One region of the Parashewanella sp. 2210YD4-3 genome, then DNA from elsewhere that is predicted to be linked to it. Evidence: predicted binding sites of a transcription regulator. Region 1 holds the regulator's gene; each other region holds the start of a gene.

Region 1 (3,216 bases):
GGCTTGCTTGTTTTCGATTTGATCTCTTGGAGTGGCAAGGACACTGTAAAAGCCTACGCCTTTATCAAAATAATCGTAATGCCACTTCCATTGTGAACCGGTGATCTTAATGGTGAGATCAGAATTACTTGAATCTTCCATCGCCAATAAGGTTTTGGTTGCAGGAATGGCCATAGCAATCAAAATCACAAATGGAATAATGGTCCATAAGATTTCGACTTTGGTGCTTTCATGAAAATTGGCCGCAACGGCGCCCTTAGATTTACGATGTTTGATCATGGCGTAGAGCATCACACCAAAGACAATCACCCCAATAACACAGCAGATGTAAAAAATAGTCATGTGCAGGTGATAAACTTCTTGGCTTATCCCCGTCACGCCCTGAGTCATGTTTAGGCGCATCGATTCGGCCCAAACAGGCGGCACCATTAGTGCGGCCAATAAACAATACAACACTCGCTTCACTTGACGTCTCCTTTGTTAAACAAAGAAGAGTTACACAGTATCCCTTAGCCCTATGCGAACTCTCCGGTTCCCAAAAGCTTGTTGATATCTAAGAGCGTAGTGGTTTAAGTTCCAATAACTCCGAGGTGAGACGGTATGGCGTGTCTGTTACGGTACGACAATGGTAATGCTACTTTATACGGCTTTTGTGTTTCCACTTTGGCGCTTAACAGCGAATCAAATAGTACGACAGCTTTTTCACTGGGACATTTCAACCTATGCAGCAGAATGAGTTTTCTGCCTTACTTTAAGGAAAGCATCCTTATTGAATTTTGCTAGGTTTTTATGTCTTTCTTTTAATTAAACTTTTTGCACATGATAATAAATTGTTAATTTATTATTGAGATTACCATACTTGGTGCTTACCGATTGATCAAGTTAAGGTTTTTGATATTTTTATTTAATGGGAACGGCAAAAGGTGAAAAACCGAATTGTAGTGGTGATGAGAAGTGAAGCCATGAAAGCTCTTCATCGGTAGATTATAAAAAAGAGACGTGATGTCTTAGGCAAAGGTCATTGACTACAGACCGATGCCGTAATAATTGAAGCGAGCCTCAAGTACTACAGAAAAGTTAGTGAGTGTGAGCCGCTATAGATGATGTTTTAATTGTTGTCGTTGGGACTTCAGTTTCTGTTTCAAAAATAATGCCCATCGCACGTGCGCTTTTAGTGATTAATTGCAAGCGACGTTTGTCTTTCATATCTAGGCTGGATGTCCAGCAAATGGCGGCACTGCTGGTGCCAGAGGTCAATGCTTTTTCCATTGCCCATAAAGTTTCAACTTCATCTTTAGTGTGGACTAACAAAACTTTGTCGATGGCAATTCCTGCTTTAGCCAAAATGGTTTTGAAATTGTTGCTTGGGGGATTGATTAATACTATCCATCGCCCTTGATGGCTCAGTTGAGCCAACTGTGGACTTAGCGTTTGCAGTTCCGTCAATCCATAAGACTGTGTTTGCACAGTGTTAATGGCTTGAGGTTGCCAAACATTGTCACTTTGCCAAAGTCCTGGGTGGTGTTGCGCTCCTATTGTTTGCATACTCATAACCATTCTCCATTGCGTATCACACCAACAGCTAACCCCTCAATTTCACATTGTTCGTAGCTTAAATCGACTTCAATTGGGGCGTAGTCTTCATTTTCAGCATGTAGATAAACCACATTTCCTTTTTGCTCAAAACGTTTAACGGTGACTTCGTCTTCAAGCCGTGCTACCACCACTTGACCATTATTGGCTTGTTGCTGCTTATGTACCGCTAACAAATCACCTTCTAAGATGCCTATATTTTTCATACTGTCACCACGAACACGCAGTAAAAAGTCGGCGGAAGGCTTAAATAAGTGAGCATCGACTTGATAATGTTGTTCAACATGTTCTTGAGCGAGAATAGGTGCGCCAGCGGCAACTTGGCCAATTAACGGTAGACCCGTTTCTTGAGCTGTCACTTCTTGAGTTAAACGAATGCCACGGGAGGTACCGGGCATGATCTCAATGTAGCCTTTTTTGGCTAATGCTTTTAAGTGTTCTTCAGCAGCATTGGCGCTACGAAAACCTAAACGACGAGCAATTTCAGCGCGGGTTGGAGGCATGCCCGTTTCTGAAATATTGCTTTTGATCAATTCTAAAATTTCGGCTTGTCTTGGCGTTAGAGGTCTCATCGCAATACCTGTTTGTTCATACAGTGTTACTGGTATTATATACAGTAATCTATATAGCGCAAGAGTTAACCAAATTTATCTTGAATTGTTGAGTGCCATAAGTTTGAAATTAAACTTCGCCATAAAAGCCTACAGCTATAAGGCACAGTTAGAAAATGAAGGACAAGAGATTAACAATGATTCACTCGTTTAGTAAGTGATTGGATTTTATACTGAGTTTTATTTTAGCGAGTCACATCCAATGGCAGCAGTACATCCAGATATTTTTCCTCCACAGCAAGTTGGTTATGGCAGTGTAGGTGTAGCCGGTAGCGCTTCACTGCCACAGGGCTTATCTAATGGTGAACGGAAGTATCAATGTAATCCAGAGTCTCTCTCTCAAATCAAGGAGTCTTATATTGATCCTGATGAGCATAGAGAGCTTATTCAGCATGAGCCTATGAGGCTACGTATGTTGCTTGCTAAATTTATGAGTGTTGAACCACATAAGATAACAAGAGATAAAGACATGTGTTGCCCATGTTGGCTGCTTTGTTCCTGCTTAGAAACTAAAGCTTGTGATTACTTTTGCTTGTTTTGTTGCTGGCGAGAAGCAAAAGGGAGTGAAGAAAAATAATAAGTTACCGCATTGGATTGACTGGGGTTAATCAACGGTCTAATTGGCACTATCCTCTAACATTTGCCTTTGGGGAGTTTACCTAAATTAAGTCAGTGTTCAGCTTTTAATTTATATAATGAGACTTTTACTTTTATAGAATTGCCAATGGAAGCGATAAGATCTCAAAATCAAAGTGACCCTCCTCCAAGTTATGCGCAAGCCATGAGTAAAAGTGGTGTGGCTCATGCAAAATCCCGAGATGTTGATTCAAATGCGAAGTTAACGCCAATCTCAGGTCAGCACTATGCTTGTATCCCCAATGCGCCAGACACCGTTGCAGATATTTTTGATGTTCGAGTAACAGGGATAAAAGGCTTTTTTCGAAAATTGGCAGGTAAGTCTACTGAGTTCAAAGTGAAAGTGTATTGCTCTGCAATATTAATATTGGATGAT
Region 2 (3,216 bases), on a different contig from region 1:
GTCTATTGCTCCTTTCATACCTTTGGGACCTTCGGTTAGCACTAAATTAGCACCAAGTGCTTTAAGAAGCTTCCTTCTTTCTAAACTCATGGTTTCGGGCATGGTCAAGGTGAGTTTATATCCACGAGCGGCTGCTACATAGGCTAGAGCAATACCTGTGTTGCCAGAAGTTGGTTCGATTAATTCTTTTTCAGTGGTTAATGTTCCATTTTTCTCAGCAGCCCAAATCATGTTTGCGCCAATACGACATTTAACACTAAAACTTGGGTTTCTAGATTCTATTTTTGCCAAAATGTTGCCATTACCAATTCGGTTTAGGCGAACCAGTGGGCTTTTACCTACTGTTTGTGAGTTATCTTCGTATATATTAGCCATGATCATTCCGTTAACAGTGTTTGAAATATAAATACTAGAAATAATTTATGTAATTCAAAAGTTATAATTTCTTCTTGTATATAACCAATAGTTATTAACAGTGATTGGCTAATAATAAAAAACACTACCACAAAGGGGTAGTGTCCTAACAAATAAATGCGCATACGGAGCTATGCTGCAGGAGTTGGTTATTTAGGTTTAATAAACTTTAGTGTCATTCGATCACTTTCACCGATAGCAAGGTATTTGTCTTTATTTTGATCGCCTAACCTTAATCTTGGGGGAAGAGTCCAAACTCCTGACGGATAAGTTTTTGTGTCTTTTGGGTTTGCATTGACTTCACTGCTAGCGATTAGTTTGAATCCGGTTTTTTGTGCTAATTCTTTTACGAATTTTTCAGTAACATAGCCAGACTCAATCATTTCTAACCGGGTCGCATTAGGTTTAGCGCGATGCTCAACGACACCAAAAGTTCCACCTGGTTTCAAAGCGTTATAGGCTGCTTTGAAAACCTCAATTTCGTTATTATTCGCAATCCAGTTATGCACGTTACGGAAGGTTAGTACCACATCAGCTGTCTCTGCAGGTGCCATAACAGGGTGGGCCGGAGGCATAAAGCTTGTGACGCTAATCTGACCATATCGTTCTGGGTGATCCTTAAACTTTACGTCGTATTTCGCGCGAGACGTTCTATAGTATTTCACCGCTGAATCAGATGGAAAGTGAGCGGCAATAAACTCACCTGAGCCTTTAAGTGCTGGCGCAAGAATATTTGAATACCAGCCACCACCGGGCCAAATCTCGACAACAGTATCCGTTGGTTTAATACCAAAAAAATCTAATGTTGCTTTAGGGTGACGATATTTATCTCGTGCTTTTTCTTTAGCTGTTCGGTACTGATAATCATATTGCAGTGTCGTAGGGGCTTGTTTAGCTTGCTCATGATTATCGTACCCATAAGCTGTAGCCGAGACTCCGCTTAGTCCTAACATTCCTGTCAGTATCACCAGTGCAAGAGTTGATTGTGATTTCATTATTGTTTCCTTTTACTCATGATCATCTTTGTTATAACTCAAACCTTAAGCTTAAGCGACTAATTTTTAATCTTTTATTATTACAATTTATGACGATGTACGATATGGCGAGTTACGGTCTAAATGCTGAAAGTTGCATATCAATTCTGGAAAATTTATAGTTACTGTAAATTTATCCAGTAATTGTCGTTGATGATCCTTTATATCGCAGAGAAACCTAGCTTGGGAAGAGCTATTGCCGATGTGTTACCCAAACCACATAAAAAACATGATGGCTATATTGAATTGGCTAATGGTGACTGTGTTTCTTGGTGTATTGGTCATTTACTTGAAACAGCTGAGCCAGATGCTTACGATGAAAAGTATAAAAGTTGGAAATTAGAACATTTACCAATCATTCCTAAAAAATGGCAACTCAAGCCCAAGCCTAAGACCCGAAAGCAACTCACAGTTCTCAGAAAGTTGGTAAAGCAGTCTGTTCAAATTGTTAACGCTGGAGATCCAGATCGTGAAGGCCAGTTATTGGTTGATGAAGTTATTTCTCATTTAGGGGTCAAAGGAAATAAACTCAATCAAGTTCAGCGTTTATTGATTAGTGACTTAAATCCCGCCGCTGTTAAACGTGCCTTAAATAACTTAAGAAGTAATCGTGAGTTCATTCCATTAGCAACTTCAGCTTTAGCAAGAAGTAGAGCTGATTGGCTTTTCGGTATTAATTTGACTCGTGCGTATACCATACAAGGAAAAAAAGTGGGTTATGACGGGGTACTATCTGTAGGTCGAGTTCAAACGCCATTACTTGGGTTAGTCGTCAGACGTGATGAGCAAATTCAGCAGTTTCAATCAAAGCCATTTTATGAAGTTTTGGCGCACTTATTGACAGATAAAAGTGAAGGGTTTGTAGCTAAGTGGCAACCCAGTGAAGCTTGTCAGCCTTATATGGATGAAGAAGGTAGAGTGTTGGTTAAAGGATTAGCTGAAAATGTTGTGAACCGTATAGGTAACCAAGCAGCAGAAATTACCAAACTGGAAACAAAAGACAAAAAACAAAATCCGCCTTTGACATATAACTTATCCAGTTTGCAAATTGATTGCGCTAAACGGTTTGCAATGTCGGCACAGGACGTATTGTCTATCTGTCAGAGCTTATATGAAAAGCACAAACTCATTACGTACCCAAGATCAGACAGCCGTTATCTTCCCAAAGAGCAATTACAACTTGCGCCAAAAGTTGTAGCAGCGGTTATAGCTAATGCTTCAGAGCTTGTCTCGAATATTCCTCAGCCTAATACAAGCCTAAAATCAAAAGTGTGGAATGACAGTAAAGTGGATGCTCACCACGCTATTGTTCCAACAGAAAAACGAGTTGATTTAGCTAAATTGTCAGCAAATGAAAGCAAAGTATATCAGCAAGTAGCAAGGCAATATTTGGCACAATTTTATCCTGCGTATTTATATCAAGAAACCCAAGTCGAAGTGACTATTGCTGGTGGTAAATTCAGTTGTAAAAGTAAAACTGAACAATCCTTAGGTTGGAAAAGTTTATTTAAGTCATCAACCAAAGAGAATTCACAAGATAGGACTGAAGCCCAGCTACTACCGCCTCTTACTTTGGGTCAGAAATTAACTTGCACACACGGTGAGTTACTTGAGAAGCAAACCCAGCCACCTAAACACTTTACCGATGCAACGTTATTATCGGCTATGACGGGGATCAATCGTTTTGTTCAAGATCCTGAAATTAAAAAAGTGCTAAAAGAAACCGATGGCTTAGGAACCGAAGCAACACGTGCAGGTATTATCGAAT
Region 3 (3,216 bases), on a different contig from region 1:
CATTTGCTGCAACGATAAGAACTGTCTTTCCTCTAGCCATGTTTTCAGCAGCGGTTGCAGCAATTGTATAGCTCTTTCCTGTACCGGGTGGTCCAGAAACACAACTTACTCCGAAGCTTGCCGCACTCTCTATTATTGATTTTTGAGGAGTAGATAATAGTCCGGGTAAATAATCATACTTGAGTGAATTCTTATAACTTGTAGTGCATTCCCCCTTGAATAAATCATTTATAGGAGTAGACCACTTATCTGCATTAACCATAGCCTCCAATTCATGGAGAATACCTCTACTTGCTATAGAGCGCTCAACAAAAATAAGCATTGAAGCAGGTAAAACCTTAAGTCCTTTATCGTTTTTATCTAGATCTTTTGCTGATTGTAATCGAGGGAAATTCAATAACTGTAGAGCATCAATATCTAACTGGCTATTCTTGAAAAATGACGTCCAATAAGCAGGTAATGTTATTTCTTCTTCATTAAGCTTGTAGTTGTACTCTTCTGGCATGAGCAATTTGATCAAAGGCTCGTTAGCTACATGTTTTTGACTCGCAGAGCTAAAGTAAAAGTCTCCTTTATCATTTTCTAAATCAGCTTCAGTGTAAATTAATGGAGAAAAAACATTCTTTTTCTCACCGTTAATTTCTAAGTTTCCTGAAACGATAAAATTAACATAGAGTAAAACTCTTTCTCTTGCATAGATTTCTACACGTTTTGAAAGGGGAGTCGCAAAATCACTAGGAATAGGTAGTCTAAGGACGGTGTTAGATAGCAGCTCATCGTGACCAGTTAGCATGAAGCGATCTTCACTTTTAAGTTTATTTAGGTTCCAGAGGTTTAAATCAGCACTATCTTCATTAAAGCAGTCCTTGTAAAACTTAAGTAATTTTTTAATGTTCAAAAATACACCCTAACATACAGCTTTAGTTTTAGTGGCTAACTAAGCTCTGCTTTTTTATTTTCACAGCTTCCCAAATGTAGCCAACAAATTTATAACAAAAAAAACTTATTGCAAACTAATACTCAAGCATTATCAAGTTTTTACAATGTTGAATTTACTAAGTGTGATTATTATTGCCAATACATACTGTGTAAATAAACAGTATTACGTAAATATGAGAGTAATTCCACTTTTTGCCCAAGCAGGGATCTCAGGTTTTGAGTCTCCAGCAGCAGAATATTCACAGCTTGCATTAAGTTTGGATCAGTTATTGATTGAGCATCCAAGCGCAACCTTCATTGGTCAGGCAATGGGTGACAGTATGCAAGGTGTTGGTATTTTTGATAATGATATTTTGATTGTTGATCGACATGTCACGCTTCAAGAAATGGATGTGATTGTTGCTAATCTAAACGGCGAATTTGTATGTAAGATCATTGACCCAATAAGAAGGCAACTACTTTCGGCAAATGAAAAGTACCAAGCTGTTCCTATTAATCAATATGATGTATTTAGTATTGAAGGTGTAGTTGTGCGTTCAATTCGCTGTCATCGTCCTAGCAATCTGATCCAGAGAATGCAGTGTTTGCATTAGTTGATGCTAATAGCTTTTATTGTTCTGCAGAAGCGGTGTTTCGTCCTGATTGGCGAGACAAACCGATTATTGTATTGAGTAACAATGATGGTTGTATTGTTGCTGCAAACCGCAGAGCAAAAGAAGCTGGGATCAAAAAATTCATTCCATACTTTCAAGCTCGGCATTTGTGTGAGCAAAAGGGCGTTATAGTCTGCTCATCAAACTATGAGTTGTATGCAGACCTGTCAGCAAAATTGATGCAAGTGATAGGTCAGTTTGCACCAGAACAACATGTATATTCGATAGATGAGACGTTTCTATCTTTCAAAAATATTGATAAGACTATTCCTGATTTAGTTTCACACGGTCAATTAATCAGAAAAACGGTATGGAAAGAAACTCGTTTACCTGTGTGCGTTGGTGTTGGGGAAACCTTGACGCTTGCCAAGTTAGCTAATCATACAGCCAAAAATGAAAGAGACTATCAAGGCGTTTGTGTCCTCGACTCAGCCAATAAAACTGCTGAAATATTGATGAATACGCCTGTTGAAGAAATATGGGGCATAGGAAGAAAGCTTTCTGCAAAATTGCATCTGATGAAAATCCATACCGCTTATGAGTTAGCTCGTATGCCTCCTAAGTTAGCAAGAAAGCAGTTCAACGTTGAAGTTGAGCGCACAATTAATGAACTGAATGGCATTGCATGTAAAACGTGGGATGAAGTTAGAGCTGATATGAAGCAAATATTTTCTACCCGAAGTATGGGCAACCGGATAACAATAGAAAATGAGTTACAACAAGCCTTGTGTAAGCACATTGGGATTGCTGCTGCCAAAGCTCGTAAACAAAACTCAGCGTGTACGCACGTATTAGTTTTTGTTCACAGCTCCCCCCATGATGATAATCAAAGATACTTTAAAAGATTGGTGAAGTTTGCAAGACCAACCAACTGCACTTTAGAGTTAAGTAAAGGCGTTTCAGAAGTGGTTAATGAGCTATTTGTGATGGGCGTTCGTTATTACAAAGTCGGTGTAGGGTTATTAGATCTAACTGACGCAAAGCATCAGCAACTCGATATGTTTGATAAACCAATGAGTAAACCAGAGTTGATGCAAACCATCGATAAATTGAACCACAGATATGGTCGAGATACCGTTTTCGTTTCAGCGCAGGGCACAGAAGTTAAATGGGGCATGCGCCGAGCCTTCTTAACACCGCAATACACAACCGATTGGAAAAACATACCTGCCATACGGTGTTGAGCATTTCTTGTTGCTTATTACACCTAATTGACTTTACATAGTTTATTTGCAGCTTAATTGAGAGCGCACTCTAGATTTGCCATAAATAATTTATCAAGTTAATTCGAATCATTGTCTAAGATTCTGTTTATTTGTGCGGCAATATCCCATCTGGGTACTTCATCTGCGTTCGTTAGAATAATGATCCCACGCTGAGTATCAGGATATGCGATCAGCAAAGCTTTAACGCCTTTAAATGATCCTGCATGTCGAATCACTCTGCCATATTTGTTGTTATACACTTGCCAACCCAAACCCATTTTGATCTTACCCCATGTTGTAGCCTTTCTTGGTGAAATCATTTTTTGAAAAGTTTTTTGTGTAATTAATGGTATTTCATTGGACAGTGTGGCTGCTAACCATGTTAATAGGTCAGTGGTATTTGTAATTAAACCCTCGCT
Region 4 (3,216 bases), on a different contig from region 1:
CTTCTAAGTAGGGATTCTGCATATCGTGAATCATTGAGGTAACCACTGGCCTCACATTCATCAAGTGCAATCTCGATGTCAGCAAGTGCGTAGTCTTTTTTGACGAGTTTATCGTGGATGAGTTTGCGGGAATAATCACGGCCAGCTAATAAGCTGACCGCGTAAGATTTTGCAGTTGGGGTGTTAGACACGGGTTTAGAATACTTCGCCAGTTTCTAAATCAACGTTTTCTTCACCTTCAGCAGCTTTAGTTGCTTCTGCTTTACCAAGAAGAAGTGAGCGAAGTTGCTGTTCAATCTCTTGAGCGACGGCTGGATTTTCAATCATATACTTGCCAGCATTCGCACGACCTTGTCCAATCTTGTCGCCTTTATAACTATACCAAGCACCGGCTTTTTCGATGATCTTATTTTGAACACCTAAGTCAACTAATTCGCCATTGCTGTTAATGCCTTGACCGTAAAGGATTTGGAACTCAGCTTGCTTAAATGGTGCGGCAATCTTGTTTTTAACCACTTTAACGCGGGTTTCATTACCTACTACTTGGTCGCCTTCTTTAATCGCACCTGTACGACGAATATCTAAACGAACAGAAGCGTAGAATTTAAGTGCGTTACCACCAGTTGTGGTTTCTGGGTTACCAAACATCACACCAATCTTCATACGGATTTGGTTAATAAAGATAAGTAGCGTGTTTGATTGTTTTAGATTACCAGCAAGCTTACGCATCGCTTGGCTCATCATACGAGCCGCTAGACCCATGTGTGAATCACCAATTTCACCTTCGATTTCAGCTTTTGGAGTAAGAGCCGCTACCGAGTCAACAATGATGACGTCTACTGCACCAGAGCGAGTTAATGCATCACAAATTTCTAGTGCTTGCTCACCAGTATCAGGTTGAGAACAAAGTAGGTTATCAATATCCACGCCGAGGTTCTTAGCGTATACAGGATCAAGTGCGTGCTCAGCATCGATAAAGGCACAAGTTTTACCTTGTTTTTGAGCGGCTGCAATCACTTCAAGTGTTAGAGTTGTTTTACCAGAAGATTCAGGACCGTAGATTTCAACAATACGTCCCATTGGTAAACCACCTGCACCCAGTGCAGCATCCAATGACAGCGAACCAGTTGAAATGGTTTCTACATCCATTGAGCGGTCTTCGCCCAAACGCATGATAGAACCTTTACCAAATTGCTTTTCAATTTGTCCCAATACTGCGCCCAGTGCTTTTTCTTTATTTGCATCTGCTGCCATTGCTGTTCCCTCTCGTGGATACTTAAAACTAAAGTCGATTTAATGTCAGTTAGTATACTGTACAATCATACAGTATCAAGTGTTATTGATAAAAATTTTATCAACTCATTCTGAAACCCTATCCAAAGATTGTTAAGATACCAAGAATGATAAAAAATTCGATATGGATCTTTAACGCCGAATGAATGCCGAATTAGCAAACTTAGACAGCCACACACCAATGATGCGTCAGTATCTTACGATGAAAGCTCAACATGCAGATATGTTGCTGTTTTATCGTATGGGTGATTTTTACGAACTCTTTTATGATGACGCCAAACGAGCTGCCGAATTACTGGGTATCTCGCTTACCGCCCGTGGTAAAAGTGGTGGGAACCCAATTCCAATGGCAGGTATCCCCTATCATTCTGTTGAAGGCTATTTAGCAAAACTGGTTCAATTAGGCGAATCCGCAGCAATCTGCGAACAAGTCGGCGATCCTGCAACTTCAAAAGGTCCTGTTGAGCGTAAAGTAGTTCGTCTCATCACTCCGGGCACATTAACTGACGAAGCGTTACTGCAAGAACATAAAGATAATTTATTAGCCGCGGTTTATGGTCGACAAAACCTATTCGGTTACGCGACATTAGATGTAGCTTCAGGGCGCTTTGTAGTAAGTGAACTCACTTCATTAGAAGCGTTAGAAGCAGAACTACAACGTACTAATCCTGCTGAATTACTGTATAGCGAAGACTTCTCAGAACTGACGTTAATCGGCTCAATTAAAGGTAGCCGTCGTCGCCCAGAATGGGAATTTGACTACGATACAGGCATGAAAATGCTGCTTGAGCAATTTGGCACTAAAGATCTGCGTGGTTTTGGCATTGGTGATGCTCGACTATCATTGCAAGCCGCGGGTTGTTTGATGCAATATGTGAAAGATACTCAACGTACTGCACTGCCCCACATCAACGCCATTACTCGCTTTAATCAAAACGATACAATCGTACTGGATGCTGCTACTCGTAAAAACTTAGAATTGACCCAAAACCTTTCAGGTGGTTTTGATAATACTTTAGCATCAGTATTGGATAGCACGGCAACCCCAATGGGCAGTCGTATGCTCCAACGCTGGATCCACCAGCCATTAACCAATCATGGTCACATTCAAGCTCGTCACCAAGCGGTATCTGAACTTATCGATGCTAATTTATATGATGAGCTACACGATTTTTTGAAAGGGTTAGGCGATGTAGAACGTATCATCGCAAGATTGGCACTTCGCACCGCAAGACCAAGAGATTTTGCACGACTGCGTCAAGCTCTTGAGGTTCTACCGGAAGTCCAAAGCTTAATGTCAGATGCAGAGTCATCGCATCTACAGCAATTAACTCGACTATTAGGTGAGTTCCCTGCTGAGTTAGCATTATTACAAAATGCCATTGTCGATAACCCTCCTATGCTGATCCGTGACGGTGGCGTGATCAAAGAAGGCTACAACGCAGAACTCGATGAATGGCGTCACTTAAGTGATGGCGCAACCAGTTACTTGGAACAAATGGAACTGCGTGAGCGCGAGCAAACCGGTATTCCAACCCTAAAAGTTGGCTATAACCGCGTGCATGGTTACTACATTGAAGTGAGTAAAGCGCAGTCCACAAATGTTCCGCTGTCTTATCAGCGCCGCCAAACGCTTAAGAATACTGAAAGATACATTACTCCAGAGCTAAAAGAGCACGAAGAAAAAGTGTTATCTAGCCAAGGGAAAGCGCTAGCGCTTGAAAAACAGTTATGGGAACAATTATTTGATTTATTGATGCCCCAACTGGCACCACTGCAACAGTTTGCTAAATCGGCTGCCGAATTGGATGTATTAAGCTGCTTTGCAGAGCGCGCTGAAATGCAAAACTACGCTTGCCCTGAGCTAACAAGTATTACAGGCATTCATATTGATGCAGGACGTCACCCAGTCGTTGAGCATGT

The links. Region 1 encodes LexA, which represses DNA repair genes until DNA is damaged. Its sites were predicted from a motif close to TACTGTATNNNNATACAGTA; they were not measured.
Region 2: AC1EU0_RS12005 (DNA topoisomerase III) is a predicted target of LexA. The motif match lies at 1,572-1,591, and genes of this name have one in related genera.
Region 3: AC1EU0_RS06775 (LexA family protein) is a predicted target of LexA. The motif match lies at 1,083-1,102, and genes of this name have one in related genera.
Region 4: recA (recombinase RecA) is a predicted target of LexA. The motif match lies at 1,310-1,329, and genes of this name have one in related genera.

Annotation. Positions count from the first base shown of each region.
Region 1 covers NZ_JBWQOG010000017.1:33,373-36,588, forward strand. Annotated here, with positions in the region: partial or broken gene coxB (cytochrome c oxidase subunit II) at 1-465, opposite strand, end outside; gene AC1EU0_RS18625 (cell division inhibitor SulA) at 1,078-1,551, opposite strand; gene lexA (transcriptional repressor LexA) at 1,548-2,165, opposite strand; gene AC1EU0_RS18635 (hypothetical protein) at 2,407-2,781, shown strand; gene AC1EU0_RS18640 (hypothetical protein) at 2,929-3,216, shown strand, end outside.
Region 2 covers NZ_JBWQOG010000007.1:110,550-113,765, forward strand. Annotated here, with positions in the region: gene cysK (cysteine synthase A) at 1-375, opposite strand, end outside; gene AC1EU0_RS12000 (class I SAM-dependent methyltransferase) at 564-1,409, opposite strand; gene AC1EU0_RS12005 (DNA topoisomerase III) at 1,602-3,216, shown strand, end outside.
Region 3 covers NZ_JBWQOG010000003.1:338,540-341,755, reverse strand. Annotated here, with positions in the region: gene AC1EU0_RS06780 (AAA domain-containing protein) at 1-898, opposite strand, end outside; gene AC1EU0_RS06775 (LexA family protein) at 1,113-1,532, shown strand; gene AC1EU0_RS06770 (Y-family DNA polymerase) at 1,520-2,776, shown strand; gene AC1EU0_RS06765 (serine hydrolase domain-containing protein) at 2,875-3,216, opposite strand, start outside.
Region 4 covers NZ_JBWQOG010000004.1:84,604-87,819, forward strand. Annotated here, with positions in the region: gene AC1EU0_RS07540 (regulatory protein RecX) at 1-191, opposite strand, end outside; gene recA (recombinase RecA) at 196-1,254, opposite strand; gene mutS (DNA mismatch repair protein MutS) at 1,436-3,216, shown strand, end outside.